Regions from separate parts of the Microbacterium pratiae genome, predicted to be linked through region 2. Evidence: predicted binding sites of a transcription regulator. Region 2 holds the regulator's gene; the other holds the start of a gene.
What was found. Region 2 encodes HrcA, which represses chaperone genes, less so after heat shock. Its sites were predicted from a motif close to TTNGCACTCGNNNNNNNCGAGTGCNAA; they were not measured.

Region 1 (5,769 bases), 490 kb from region 2:
GTCGTGCCGCCCGGCTTCGTCATCCGTTACCGTCGTCTGCTCCGCGGTCATCGTGCGGTGCCTTGGCCACGGCCTGTCCGCTGCGGCGGGAAGCCCCGGAGCCGTCGACACGCGCGATGTCGATGGCTCCGGGGCCGCGGCGCCGCCGCCCGTCGGGCATCACGACGACGTCCGCGATGGCGATGCCGACGGCGCGGCACACCGCGTCGAGCTGATCGAGCGTGAAGACCTTCTTCGCAGCGAGGGCTCGCGACAGCTGCGAAGCGGACATGCCCGCCCGCGCGGCGATGTCGATCTGGCGCCATCCGCGGCGTGCGATCTCGCTGGAGAGCAGACGGGCGACATGGCGACTGAGGGGACCGGGTTCCGGCGTCTTTCCTGTGGGCACGTGCCAAGTTTGGCGCAACTATTGCCAAGTGGCAAGAGTGTCAATACTGTTGCCATATGGCAGACGGCTTGCTAAGCGCTCGAGTGGCTCGGTCCATCCGCGCGGTTCTCGCGGATGAGCGGTTGACGCAGGAATGGTTGGCTGAGGCGAGCGGCATCCCCATGCGCACGCTCGCCCGCCGCCTGCATGTCCGGCGTCCATCGGCGATGTCGATCGAAGAGCTGGCGCGGATCTCGGCGGCGCTCGACGTCGACATGTCGGATCTGCTCGACGACAGCCGGCTGACGACGCGCCGCGTGCGAGCCGGCACGCAGTCGCCGACCTGACGCGATCAGGGCATCGGGCTGAGGAAGGCGTCGCCGTCGATCGTCTTGCGCCGACCCGAGTCGCGATCCGCCGGCTTGCCGCCCACGTAGAGCCACCCGAGCAGCTCCTCCCGCTTGCCGAGCTTGTGCGCTTTCGCGACCGCCTTCGAACGCGTGTTGCCACCCGTGCGCCAGAAGACGCCCCACCCCGCCTCGTCCAGCAGCAGGCTCAGCAGATGCGCGACACCGGATGCCACGGCCTCCTGCTCCCACCGCGGGACCTTGCTCTTCTTGCTGTAGCTCGCCACGACCGCGATGAGCAGCGGCGCGCGCAACGGCTTCGTCGAGGCTCCGCGCTTGCCCTCCGCCTTGTTCAGGGCGCGACCCAGCCGCGTGCGGCCGTCTCCGCGGATCTCGATGAGTCGCCACGGGCGCAACGACGAATGATCGGCGACGCGCCCCGCGGCCGAGACCAGACGGACGAGCTCCTCGTGCGTCGGGGCGTCGTCGGTGACCTTCGACCACGACCGGCGCCCACCGGCGGCCTCGAAGGCTCCGGTCACTTCTCCTGCTCGGGCGTGAACGACAGCGACAGCGAGTTCATGCAGTAGCGATCGCCGGTGGGGGTGCCGAAGCCGTCAGGGAAGACGTGGCCGAGGTGCGAGCCGCAGTTGGCGCAGCGCACCTCCGTGCGCACCATCCCGTGCGAGCGGTCCTCGATGAGCTCGACCGCCTCGGGGCGCACCGACTCGTAGAAGCTCGGCCAGCCGCAGTGCGAGTCGAACTTGGTGCCGCTCTTGAACAGCTCGGCGCCGCAGGCGGCGCAGGCGTACAGGCCGGCCCGGCCCTCGTCGAGCAGCTCGCCGGTCCAGGCGCGCTCGGTGCCCGCCTGCCGCAGCACGGCGTACTGCTCGGGGGTGAGCTCCTCGCGCCACTGCTCGTCGGTCTTGTTCACGGAATAGGTCATGTCTGCTCCTTCGCCTCGTCCTATTCAACTCGACGATGCGGGTCGATGTTCCCGGAGAATGTCCTCATGTCCGACGAGTTCGCCGCCGTGATCGCGCGCTACCGCCGCTTCGCCGAAGACGAGGCTCCCGGGCGTTCCGACCTGTATGCCGCGTGGGCGCAGCGTGTCGTCGACGATCCGGCTCTCCAGCAGGTGCTCACCCGGCTCCCGGCGAGCCGCCGCCAGCCGCCGCTGGTGTTCGCCGTGTGCCGGCTGCTCGGCTCGGGTGATGTGGCCGCCGAGTCGTGGGCCGCATGGGTGCTCGAGAACGCCGACGCGGTGGTCGAGGAGAGCCTCGCCCGCTCGGTGCAGACGAACGAGCCGCTGCGCTGCGCCGCGCTCCTTCCCACCCTGTCGAGGATGGACGGCCCGATCGCGTTGCTCGAGGTCGGCGCGAGCGCGGGGCTCTGCCTGTACCCCGACCGCTACTCGTATCGCTACGTCGGATCGGCCGGCGAGGTGCGGCTCGATCCGCCGACGGGGACATCGCCGGTCGAGCTCGTCAGCGAGGTGACGGGGGAGCGGATGCCGCACGTCCGGCATCCCGAGGTCGTCTGGCGTGCGGGCATCGACCTGGCGCCGCTCGACGTGCGAGACCCGCGAGACGTCGACTGGCTGGCGCGTCTGGTCTGGCCCGGCGAAGGCGGCCGTGCCGACCGGATCCGCGCGGCCGCGTCGGTTGCGGCATCCGATCCGCCGCTGCTGTTCGCGGGGGACGCCCTCGACCTGCTTCCGGAAGTCGCAGCCCTCGCGCCGGCCGAGGCGACGCTCGTGATCACGACGCCCGGCGTCCTCGTGCACATTCCGCGGGAGCGTCGCGCCCGCGTGATCGAGACGGCCCGCGGCCTCGGACGCTGGCTCACGATCGACGACCCGGCTACGCACGACGGATGGTCGAACGGCGCACCGACCGGATGGCCGCATGGCTTCGCCGTCGCCCTGGACGGCGAGATCGACGCTGCGGCCGATCCGCTCGGCCGATGGTGGGAGTGGCGTCCCGGCTCTGTGCGTCCGCAGTCGTAGCGTGGAGGGGTGGCACTCTCCGATCGCGACCGCTCGCTCCTCGACTTCGAGGCCCGCTGGGGTGCTCACAGCGGCGCGAAGGAAGAAGCGGTCCGCGCGGAGCTCGACCTGAGCCCCGCGCGGTACTACCAGCTGCTCGGACGCATCATCGATTCGCCCGACGCGGTCTCGCACGACCCGATGCTGGTGCACCGCCTGCGGCGCATGCGCGCGGCTGCGGAGCGCTCTCGCACCGACCGCGCGGCCATGTGACGCGGAGCTTCGGCAGATAGCATTCCTCCGTGCCGACAACGACATACCCGAAAGACCGCTTCGACGAGCTCCCCGCCGACACCACCCGCGTCGGCGCCCACCGGGCGGAGAACCCGCGGCTTCGTGCCGGCGTCGTTCTCGGCTGGGCTGCGGCCGCGGTCATCGTCCTGGTCGCCGCGGGCATCGTCGGCACCATGATCGTCACCGGGCGCATCGCGCTCTTCCCCGCAGAGCCGACCGCGACGGCCGTCGTGGAGGCCCCGGTCGAGGCCGATCCGGTCGTCGACACGTCGTATCCGGTGCTGATCCTCAACGCCACCTCGGAACGGGGGCTGGCGAGCTCTCTCCGAGACACCGTCGTCGGCGCGGGGTGGAACTCGGACATCGTCGACGCGGGCGAGGCGAGCACCCACGACTTCGCGACGACCACGATCTTCTACGTGGCCGCGGAGGACGAGGGCGCCGCGCGAGGTCTCGCCCAGGTCATCGGCGGGGCGGACGTGGAGATGAGCGAGGCGTACGCGGGCCCCGACGCCGCCGACGGAACCCCGAGTAAGCAGCTGACCGTGGTCGTCGGTGAAGACCGCGCGGGTGGTACGTCCGAGGGCGAATGAGCGGGCGTGTTTCACGCTCGTGAAATTCTCGATGCAGCCGTGTCAACAGTGACCGGAAGGGCCGGATCCGGCCGAACGCCCTGCATACGATGACGCTGTCGCACAGCATCAGGAGATTCGCATGACACAGGGCACCGTCAAGTGGTTCAACGCCGAGAAGGGTTTCGGCTTCATCACCGTGAACGAAGGGCAGGACGTCTTCGTCCACTACTCCAACATCGAGATGAGCGGCTTCCGCGTGCTCGAGGAAGGGCAGGCGGTCGAGTTCACCGTGGGGACGGGGCAGAAGGGTCCGCAAGCGGAATCGGTGCGTGTCGTCGCCTGAATCGCTCCATTCGCACAGAGCGCGCCGCGATCGCGGCGCGCTCTGTCGTTCCCCGGTCCGGCCGCGTGCGACGCGGCTTGCACTCCCCATGGGCGAGTGCCAGAATGGCTTTAGCACTCACGTTCATCGAGTGCTAAAGACTGTTCTCCACCGTCCGGGAGGGACGACACACACATGGCAAAGATCATCGCTTTCGACGAGGAGGCCCGCCGTGGCCTCGAGCGCGGCCTGAACACGCTGGCCGACGCCGTCAAGGTGACGCTCGGCCCGCGCGGTCGCAACGTCGTGCTCGAAAAGAAGTGGGGCGCCCCCACCATCACGAACGATGGCGTCTCGATCGCCAAGGAGATCGAGCTCGACGACCCGTACGAGAAGATCGGCGCGGAGCTCGTCAAGGAGGTCGCCAAGAAGACCGACGACGTCGCCGGTGACGGAACGACCACCGCGACGGTTCTCGCTCAGGCGCTCGTCCGCGAGGGCCTGCGCAACGTCGCAGCCGGCGCCGACCCCATCTCGCTCAAGAAGGGCATCGAGAAGGCCGTCAAGGCCATCACCGACCAGCTCCTCGCCGACGCCAAGGAGGTCGAGTCGAAGGAGCAGATCGCTGCCACCGCATCGATCTCGGCCGCTGACGCCTCGATCGGCGAGCTCATCGCCGAGGCGATCGACAAGGTCGGCAAGGAGGGTGTCGTCACCGTCGAGGAGTCGAACACCTTCGGCACCGAGCTCGAGCTCACCGAGGGCATGCGCTTCGACAAGGGCTACATCAACCCGTACTTCGTCACGGACCCGGAGCGCCAGGAGGCTGTCTTCGAGGACCCGTACATCCTCATCGCGAACCAGAAGATCTCGAACATCAAGGACCTTCTGCCCATCGTCGACAAGGTGATCCAGGAGGGCAAGGAGCTCCTCATCATCGCCGAGGACGTCGAGGGCGAAGCTCTCGCGACGCTGGTGCTCAACAAGATCCGCGGCATCTTCAAGTCGGCTGCCGTCAAGGCTCCCGGCTTCGGCGACCGTCGCAAGGCTCAGCTGCAGGACATCGCGATCCTCACCGGCGGCCAGGTCATCACCGAAGAGGTGGGCCTCAAGCTCGAGAACGCGACCGTCGACCTGCTCGGCCGTGCCCGCAAGGTCATCATCACCAAGGACGAGACCACGATCGTCGAGGGTGCCGGTGACTCGGCTCAGCTCGAGGGCCGCGTGACGCAGATCCGCCGCGAGATCGACAACACCGACAGCGACTACGACCGCGAGAAGCTCCAGGAGCGCCTCGCGAAGCTCGCCGGTGGCGTCGCCGTCATCAAGGCCGGAGCTGCGACCGAGGTCGAGCTCAAGGAGCGCAAGCACCGCATCGAGGACGCCGTCCGCAACGCCAAGGCTGCTGTGGAGGAGGGTGTCGTCGCCGGTGGTGGCGTCGCGCTCATCCAGGCCGGCAAGAACGCGTTCGCCGGACTCGAGCTCACGGGTGACGAGGCGACCGGTGCCAACATCGTTCGCGTCGCCATCGAGGCTCCGCTGAAGCAGATCGCCCTCAACGCCGGCCTCGAGCCGGGCGTCGTCGCCAACAAGGTGGCCGAGCTCGAGATCGGTCACGGCCTGAACGCCGCGACCGGTGAGTACGGCAACCTGTTCGAGCAGGGCATCATCGACCCCGCCAAGGTGACGCGCTCCGCGCTGCAGAACGCCGCGTCGATCGCCGGGCTGTTCCTCACGACCGAGGCGGTCGTGGCTGACAAGCCGGAGAAGACCCCCGCTCCCGCGGGCGACCCCACGGGTGGCATGGACTTCTGATCCATCGCAGACAGAACGGCCCCTCCTCCGGGAGGGGCCGTTCTGTCGTTCCGGGCGGGCGG
Region 2 (5,769 bases):
GTGGTCCAAGGACTCCGGCACGTTCGCGCTCAACATGATCGACACGCCCGGCCACGTCGACTTCACGTACGAGGTCAGTCGCTCCCTCGCCGCGTGCGAGGGAGCCATCCTGCTCGTCGACGCCGCGCAGGGCATCGAGGCTCAGACGCTGGCCAACCTGTATCTCGCGCTCGAGAACGATCTGCAGATCATCCCGGTGCTGAACAAGATCGACCTGCCGGCTGCCGATCCCGAGAAGTACGCGGCGGAGCTCGCGAACCTGATCGGCGGCGACCCGGAAGACGTCCTGCGCGTCAGCGGCAAGACCGGCATGGGCGTCGAGGAGCTGCTGGATCGCATCGTCGACCGCATCCCCGCCCCTGTCGGCAACCCGGACGCTCCCGCGCGCGCCATGATCTTCGACTCCGTCTACGACGCCTACCGCGGCGTCGTCACCTACGTCCGCATGGTCGACGGCAAGCTCGAGCCCCGCGAGCGCATCCAGATGATGTCGACGCGCGCGACGCACGAGCTCCTCGAGATCGGCGTGTCGAGCCCCGAGCCGATTCCGACCAAGGGACTCGGCGTCGGCGAGGTCGGCTACCTCATCACCGGCGTGAAGGACGTCCGCCAGTCCAAGGTCGGTGACACGATCACCAATCATCGGAAGCCCGCGACGGAGGCTCTGCCGGGATACACCGATCCGAAGCCGATGGTGTTCTCGGGCATCTACCCGATCGACGGCAGCGACTACGGCGACCTCCGCGAGGCTCTCGACAAGCTGAAGCTGTCGGACGCGTCGCTGCAGTACGAGCCCGAGACCTCCGTCGCACTCGGCTTCGGCTTCCGCTGCGGCTTCCTCGGGTTGCTGCACCTCGAGATCATCACGGAACGCCTGTCGCGCGAGTTCGGTCTCGACCTGATCACCACGGCACCCTCGGTGACCTACGAGGTCGCGACCGACACCGGCGAGACGGTCGTGGTGACGAACCCCAGCGAGTACCCCGACGGGCGCGTCGCGGAGGTCTCCGAGCCGGTGGTGAAGGTCGGCATCCTCGCCCCGAAGGACTACGTTGGCACCGTCATGGAACTCTGCCAGTCGCGTCGCGGCACGCTGCTCGGCATGGACTACCTGAGCGAGGACCGCGTCGAGCTGCGGTACAACATGCCGCTCGGCGAGATCGTCTTCGACTTCTTCGACCACCTGAAGTCGCGGACCCAGGGCTACGCGAGCCTCGACTACGAGCCCGCGGGATCCCAGACCGCCGACCTGGTGAAGGTCGACATCCTGCTGCAGGGCGAGAAGGTCGACGCGTTCAGCTCGATCGTCCACCGCGAGAAGGCCTACGCCTACGGCACGATGATGACCGAGCGCCTGCGCAAGCTCATCCCGCGCCAGCAGTTCGAGGTGCCGATCCAGGCCGCCATCGGCGCGCGCATCATCGCCCGCGAGAACATCCGAGCCATCCGCAAGGACGTCCTCGCGAAGTGCTACGGCGGTGACATCACACGCAAGCGCAAGCTCCTCGAGAAGCAGAAAGAGGGCAAGAAGCGTATGAAGATGGTCGGCCGCGTCGAGGTGCCGCAGGAGGCGTTCATCGCCGCCCTGTCGGGCGACGTCGAAGGCAAGGACAAGAAGTAGCCCCACCGGGAGCAACGAGGAGACCCATGCATCAGCGACGCGGGACCTTCCGAGACGAGACCGTCGACTACGCGGCGGTCGGCGCCACGCGCGCGCACGACCTGATGGCGTACCCGCCCGAGCAGAGTGTCCCCGCCGAGGACGCTTGGCGCATCGGCAGCGGTCAGGCCCGCTTCGAGACCGCCGCAGACCTGCTGATGTCGTGGTCGGCACTTCGAGGCGCTGGCCTGCGCGTGAGTGATGTCCGGCCCGCATCGGGGCCGATGTACACGGGCGTCGCGTTCGATGACGAGGGCAACGCGGTGGCTCCGAGCAGCATGGAGCACGAGCAGCGCTTCGCCGCCGACGGCACGCCGTACGTGGGGGCGGGGACGACACTGCAGGTGCACGGCCGCGTGTCGGGCCAGAGCGCGGATGCCGAGCTCCGGGTGATCTTCGTCGATGAAGAGCCGCGCCGGGTCGCGTTCGCCCTCGGCACCGTGGGCGGTTCCGTCGTCAGCGGTGAGGAATCGTTCCTTCTGGAATGGCGTGACAACGACGAGGTGTGGTTCGTGGTGCGGGCGTTCGACCGTCCGACCGCGCTCGCCTACCGGATGCTGAAAGGTCTGGTGCGCCGCCGTCGTCGGCTGCTGTTCCAGGGCTACCTCCGCGCGATCTCGCCGCTGTACGCGACGCCCGGCGCCTGATGGGGGCGGCACTGCCGATCGGCGATCCGGTGCCGGTCGGCGGCACCCTGCCGGAGGACCTCGTCATCGACCCCGACGCTCCGTTCGGGGTATATCTGCACGTCCCGTTCTGTCGGGTGCGATGCGGCTACTGCGACTTCAACACCTACACGGCGACCGAGCTGCGCGGAGCGCGGCAGGATGCGTACGCCGACGAGGTGCTGCGCGAGATCGCGCTCTCGGCCGCCCTGATCGATGCCCGCGGCCCTCGCCGCGCCGCTCGCACGGTGTTCTTCGGCGGCGGCACGCCGACCCTGCTCCCGCCCGGGGATCTCGCACGCATGCTGGGCGGAGTTCGCGACACGTTCGGCATCGCTCCCGGCGCGGAGGTCACTGTCGAGGCCAACCCCGACACGATGAACCCCCGAGTCGCGGACGAGCTGGCGGCTGCCGGTGTGACGCGGCTGTCGATCGGCATGCAGTCCGCCGTGCCGCATGTCCTGGCGGCCCTCGACCGAACGCACGATCCCGCCAACGTCGCCACAGCCGTCGCCGCCGCGCGCGGGGCCGGACTCGATGTGTCCGTCGACCTGATCTACGGCGCACCGGGGGAGAGCCTCGACGATTGGCGGCGCTCCGTCGAGACCGCGGTCTCGCTCGAGCCCGATCACGTCTCGGCCTACGCGCTGATCATCGAGGAGGGAACGCGCCTCGAGCGCCAGATCCGCCGCGGTGAGGTGCCCGCTCCCGACGACGACCTCCAGGCCGACATGTACGAGCTGGCCGATGAGCGTCTCGCCGCCGCCGGCTTCTCCTGGTACGAGGTCTCGAACTGGGCGCGATCGGCAGACCAGCGCTCGCGTCACAATCTGGCCTACTGGCGGGGAACAGACTGGTGGGGATACGGGCCGGGTGCCCACAGTCACGTCGCCGGTCTCCGCTGGTGGAATGTGAAGCACCCTGCCGCGTACGCTCAGCGGCTGGCGGCAGGAGACTCGCCCGCGGCCGGCCGCGAGCGCCCGGATGCCGAGGCGCGGCGCCTGGAATCCGTCCTTCTGCGTTCGCGGATCGTCGAGGGGCTCGGGATCGACGAGCTGGATGCCGGCGGCCGGCGCGCGGTCGCCTCACTCATCGCCGACGGCCTCGTGGAGGGCGCTGCGGCCGTGCGCGGTCGTATCGTCCTCACGCGCCGCGGACGCCTCATGGCCGACGCTGTGGTGCGTGCCCTCACCGAGTGATCGGGCGGAGACGACCGGGGCCGTCCACACGATAGAATTGGCACTCGCAGACATCGAGTGCCAAACAGGAGGTGACGGACATGGTCTCAGAACGCGGACTGCAGGTGCTGCGGGCGATCGTGCAGGACTATGTCGACACCCGCGAGCCCGTGGGAAGCAAGTCGATCGTCGAACGCCATGCCTTCGGCGTCTCGGCCGCGACGATCCGCAACGATATGGCTCTTCTCGAGGACGAGGAGCTCATCGCCGCCCCCCATACGTCCTCGGGGCGCGTTCCGACCGACAAGGGTTACCGCGTCTTCGTCGATCACCTGGCGGGTCTGCGCCCCCTGAGCGCCGCCCAGCGCTCGGCTATCACGACCTTCCTCGACGGCCCCACCGATCTCGATGATCTGCTCGTTCGGACGGTGCGTGCGCTGACCCAGCTGACCGGCCAGGTCGCGATGGTGCAGTACCCGTCGTTCGCGCGGGCGCAGGTGTCCCACCTCGAGCTCGTCGACCTCGGCGGCGGACGTCTCGTCGTCATCGTCGTGACAGACACCGGCCGCGTCTCGCAGCGGGTGGGCGTGGTGCGCTCGCTCCTCGACGAAGGACAGTTCGCCGTGGCCAAGGCGACTCTCCGCGCAGCCGTCACCGGCGTCGCCGTACGAGATGCCGTCACCGCCGTGTCGGCGCTCGCGGAGAGCGAATCGACCGGCGATCCGATCGGCGACGCGGTGCACGAGATCGCGCGCATCCTGGTCGAGGAGTTGGAGACGTTCCGTCAAGACCGCCTCGTCATGGCCGGCACCGCTACGCTCGCGCGGCGAGAGGCCGACTTCCGCGGCAGCATCTACCCGCTGCTCGAGGCCATCGAAGAGCAGGTGACGCTGTTGCGGCTCATGGGCGAGATGGTCGCCGACGACCGCGGCGTCGCCGCGCGCATCGGTCGCGAGAACGAGGCGTACGGGCTCTCCGAGGCCTCGGTCGTCACGAGCGACTACGACGTCCCGGGCTCGCGTGCACGGGTCGGCCTCATGGGTCCGACCCGCATGGACTACCCGACGAACCTCGCGACGGTCCGCGCCGTCGCGCACTATCTCAGCCGACTTCTCGACGAAGACGAGAAATCCCGCTGACCCACCCCATCCACGCCCGCACGGGCGGAAAGGCGATCCGTGGCTGACCACTACGAGGTCCTGGGCGTCGCGCGCGACGCGTCGCCCGACGAGATCAAGAAGGCGTACCGACGCCTGGCACGAGAGCTGCACCCCGACGTGAACCCGGGGGAGGACGCGTCCGAGCGGTTCAAGCTCGTCACGCACGCCTACGACGTCCTCAGCGATCCCGAACAGCGTCAGCGCTACGACATGGGCGGCGACTCCGCCGGCGGTTTCGGTGGCGCTGCGGGCTTCGGAGGCTTCAGCGACATCTTCGAGACCTTCTTCGGAGGCGGAGCAGGGGGCGGAGGCCGGGCAGGGCGCCCGCGCTCGCGGCGGGAACGCGGGCAGGACGCCCTCGTACGGGTCACCCTCGAGCTCGGCGACGTGGTCTTCGGTGTGCATCGTGACATCGAGGTCGACACCGCCGTGCTCTGCGACACGTGTCAGGGTTCGTGTTGTCAGCCGGGAACGCAGCCGGTCACCTGTGACGTCTGCCACGGTGCCGGCAATGTGCAGCGCACCGTGCGGAGCCTGCTCGGCAACGTCGTCACCTCGCAGCCCTGCAACGTCTGCCAGGGCTACGGCACGACGATCCCGTACCCGTGCACGACGTGTCAGGGACAGGGACGCGTCCGGGCTCGGCGAACCGTGTCTCTCGACATCCCCGCCGGTGTCGAGACCGGCCTCCGCCTCCAGCTACCCGGATCCGGCGAGGTCGGTCCCGCGGGTGGCCCCAACGGCGACCTGTATCTGGAGGTCACGGTCAACCCTCACGACGTGTTCAGCCGCGAAGGCGACGACATCCTCGCGACGCTCGAGGTGTCGATGCCGGACGCCGTCCTCGGCACCAGCACGACGATCGAGTCGCTCGATGGACCCGTCGACCTCGAGCTGCGCCCGGGCGTGCAGTCCGGCGACGTCCTCACGATCAAGGGCCGTGGCATCACGCCGCTCCGCGGCTCGAACCGCGGTGACCTGCGCGTCGGCGTGCACGTCGTGACCCCGACACGGCTCGACGCCAAGGAACGGGCACTGATCGAAGAGCTGAAGAAGCGCACGAAGTCGCCGGCTCCGCAGCTGGCGGAGTTCCACCAGGGCCTGTT

Region 1: groL (chaperonin GroEL) is a predicted target of HrcA. The motif match lies at 4,024-4,050, and genes of this name have one in related genera.

The regions. Positions count from the first base shown of each region.
Region 1 covers NZ_CP154843.1:2,823,256-2,829,024, reverse strand. Annotated here, with positions in the region: gene AA0Y20_RS13465 (helix-turn-helix domain-containing protein) at 20-388, opposite strand; gene AA0Y20_RS13460 (helix-turn-helix domain-containing protein) at 472-714, shown strand; gene AA0Y20_RS13455 (nitroreductase family protein) at 720-1,256, opposite strand; gene msrB (peptide-methionine (R)-S-oxide reductase MsrB) at 1,253-1,660, opposite strand; gene AA0Y20_RS13445 (DUF2332 family protein) at 1,727-2,722, shown strand; gene AA0Y20_RS13440 (DUF3263 domain-containing protein) at 2,732-2,974, shown strand; gene AA0Y20_RS13435 (LytR C-terminal domain-containing protein) at 3,004-3,588, shown strand; gene AA0Y20_RS13430 (cold-shock protein) at 3,710-3,913, shown strand; gene groL (chaperonin GroEL) at 4,088-5,707, shown strand.
Region 2 covers NZ_CP154843.1:2,329,052-2,334,820, forward strand. Annotated here, with positions in the region: gene lepA (translation elongation factor 4) at 1-1,621, shown strand, start outside; gene AA0Y20_RS11075 (DUF1990 family protein) at 1,648-2,307, shown strand; gene hemW (radical SAM family heme chaperone HemW) at 2,307-3,524, shown strand; gene hrcA (heat-inducible transcriptional repressor HrcA) at 3,605-4,642, shown strand; gene dnaJ (molecular chaperone DnaJ) at 4,682-5,769, shown strand, end outside.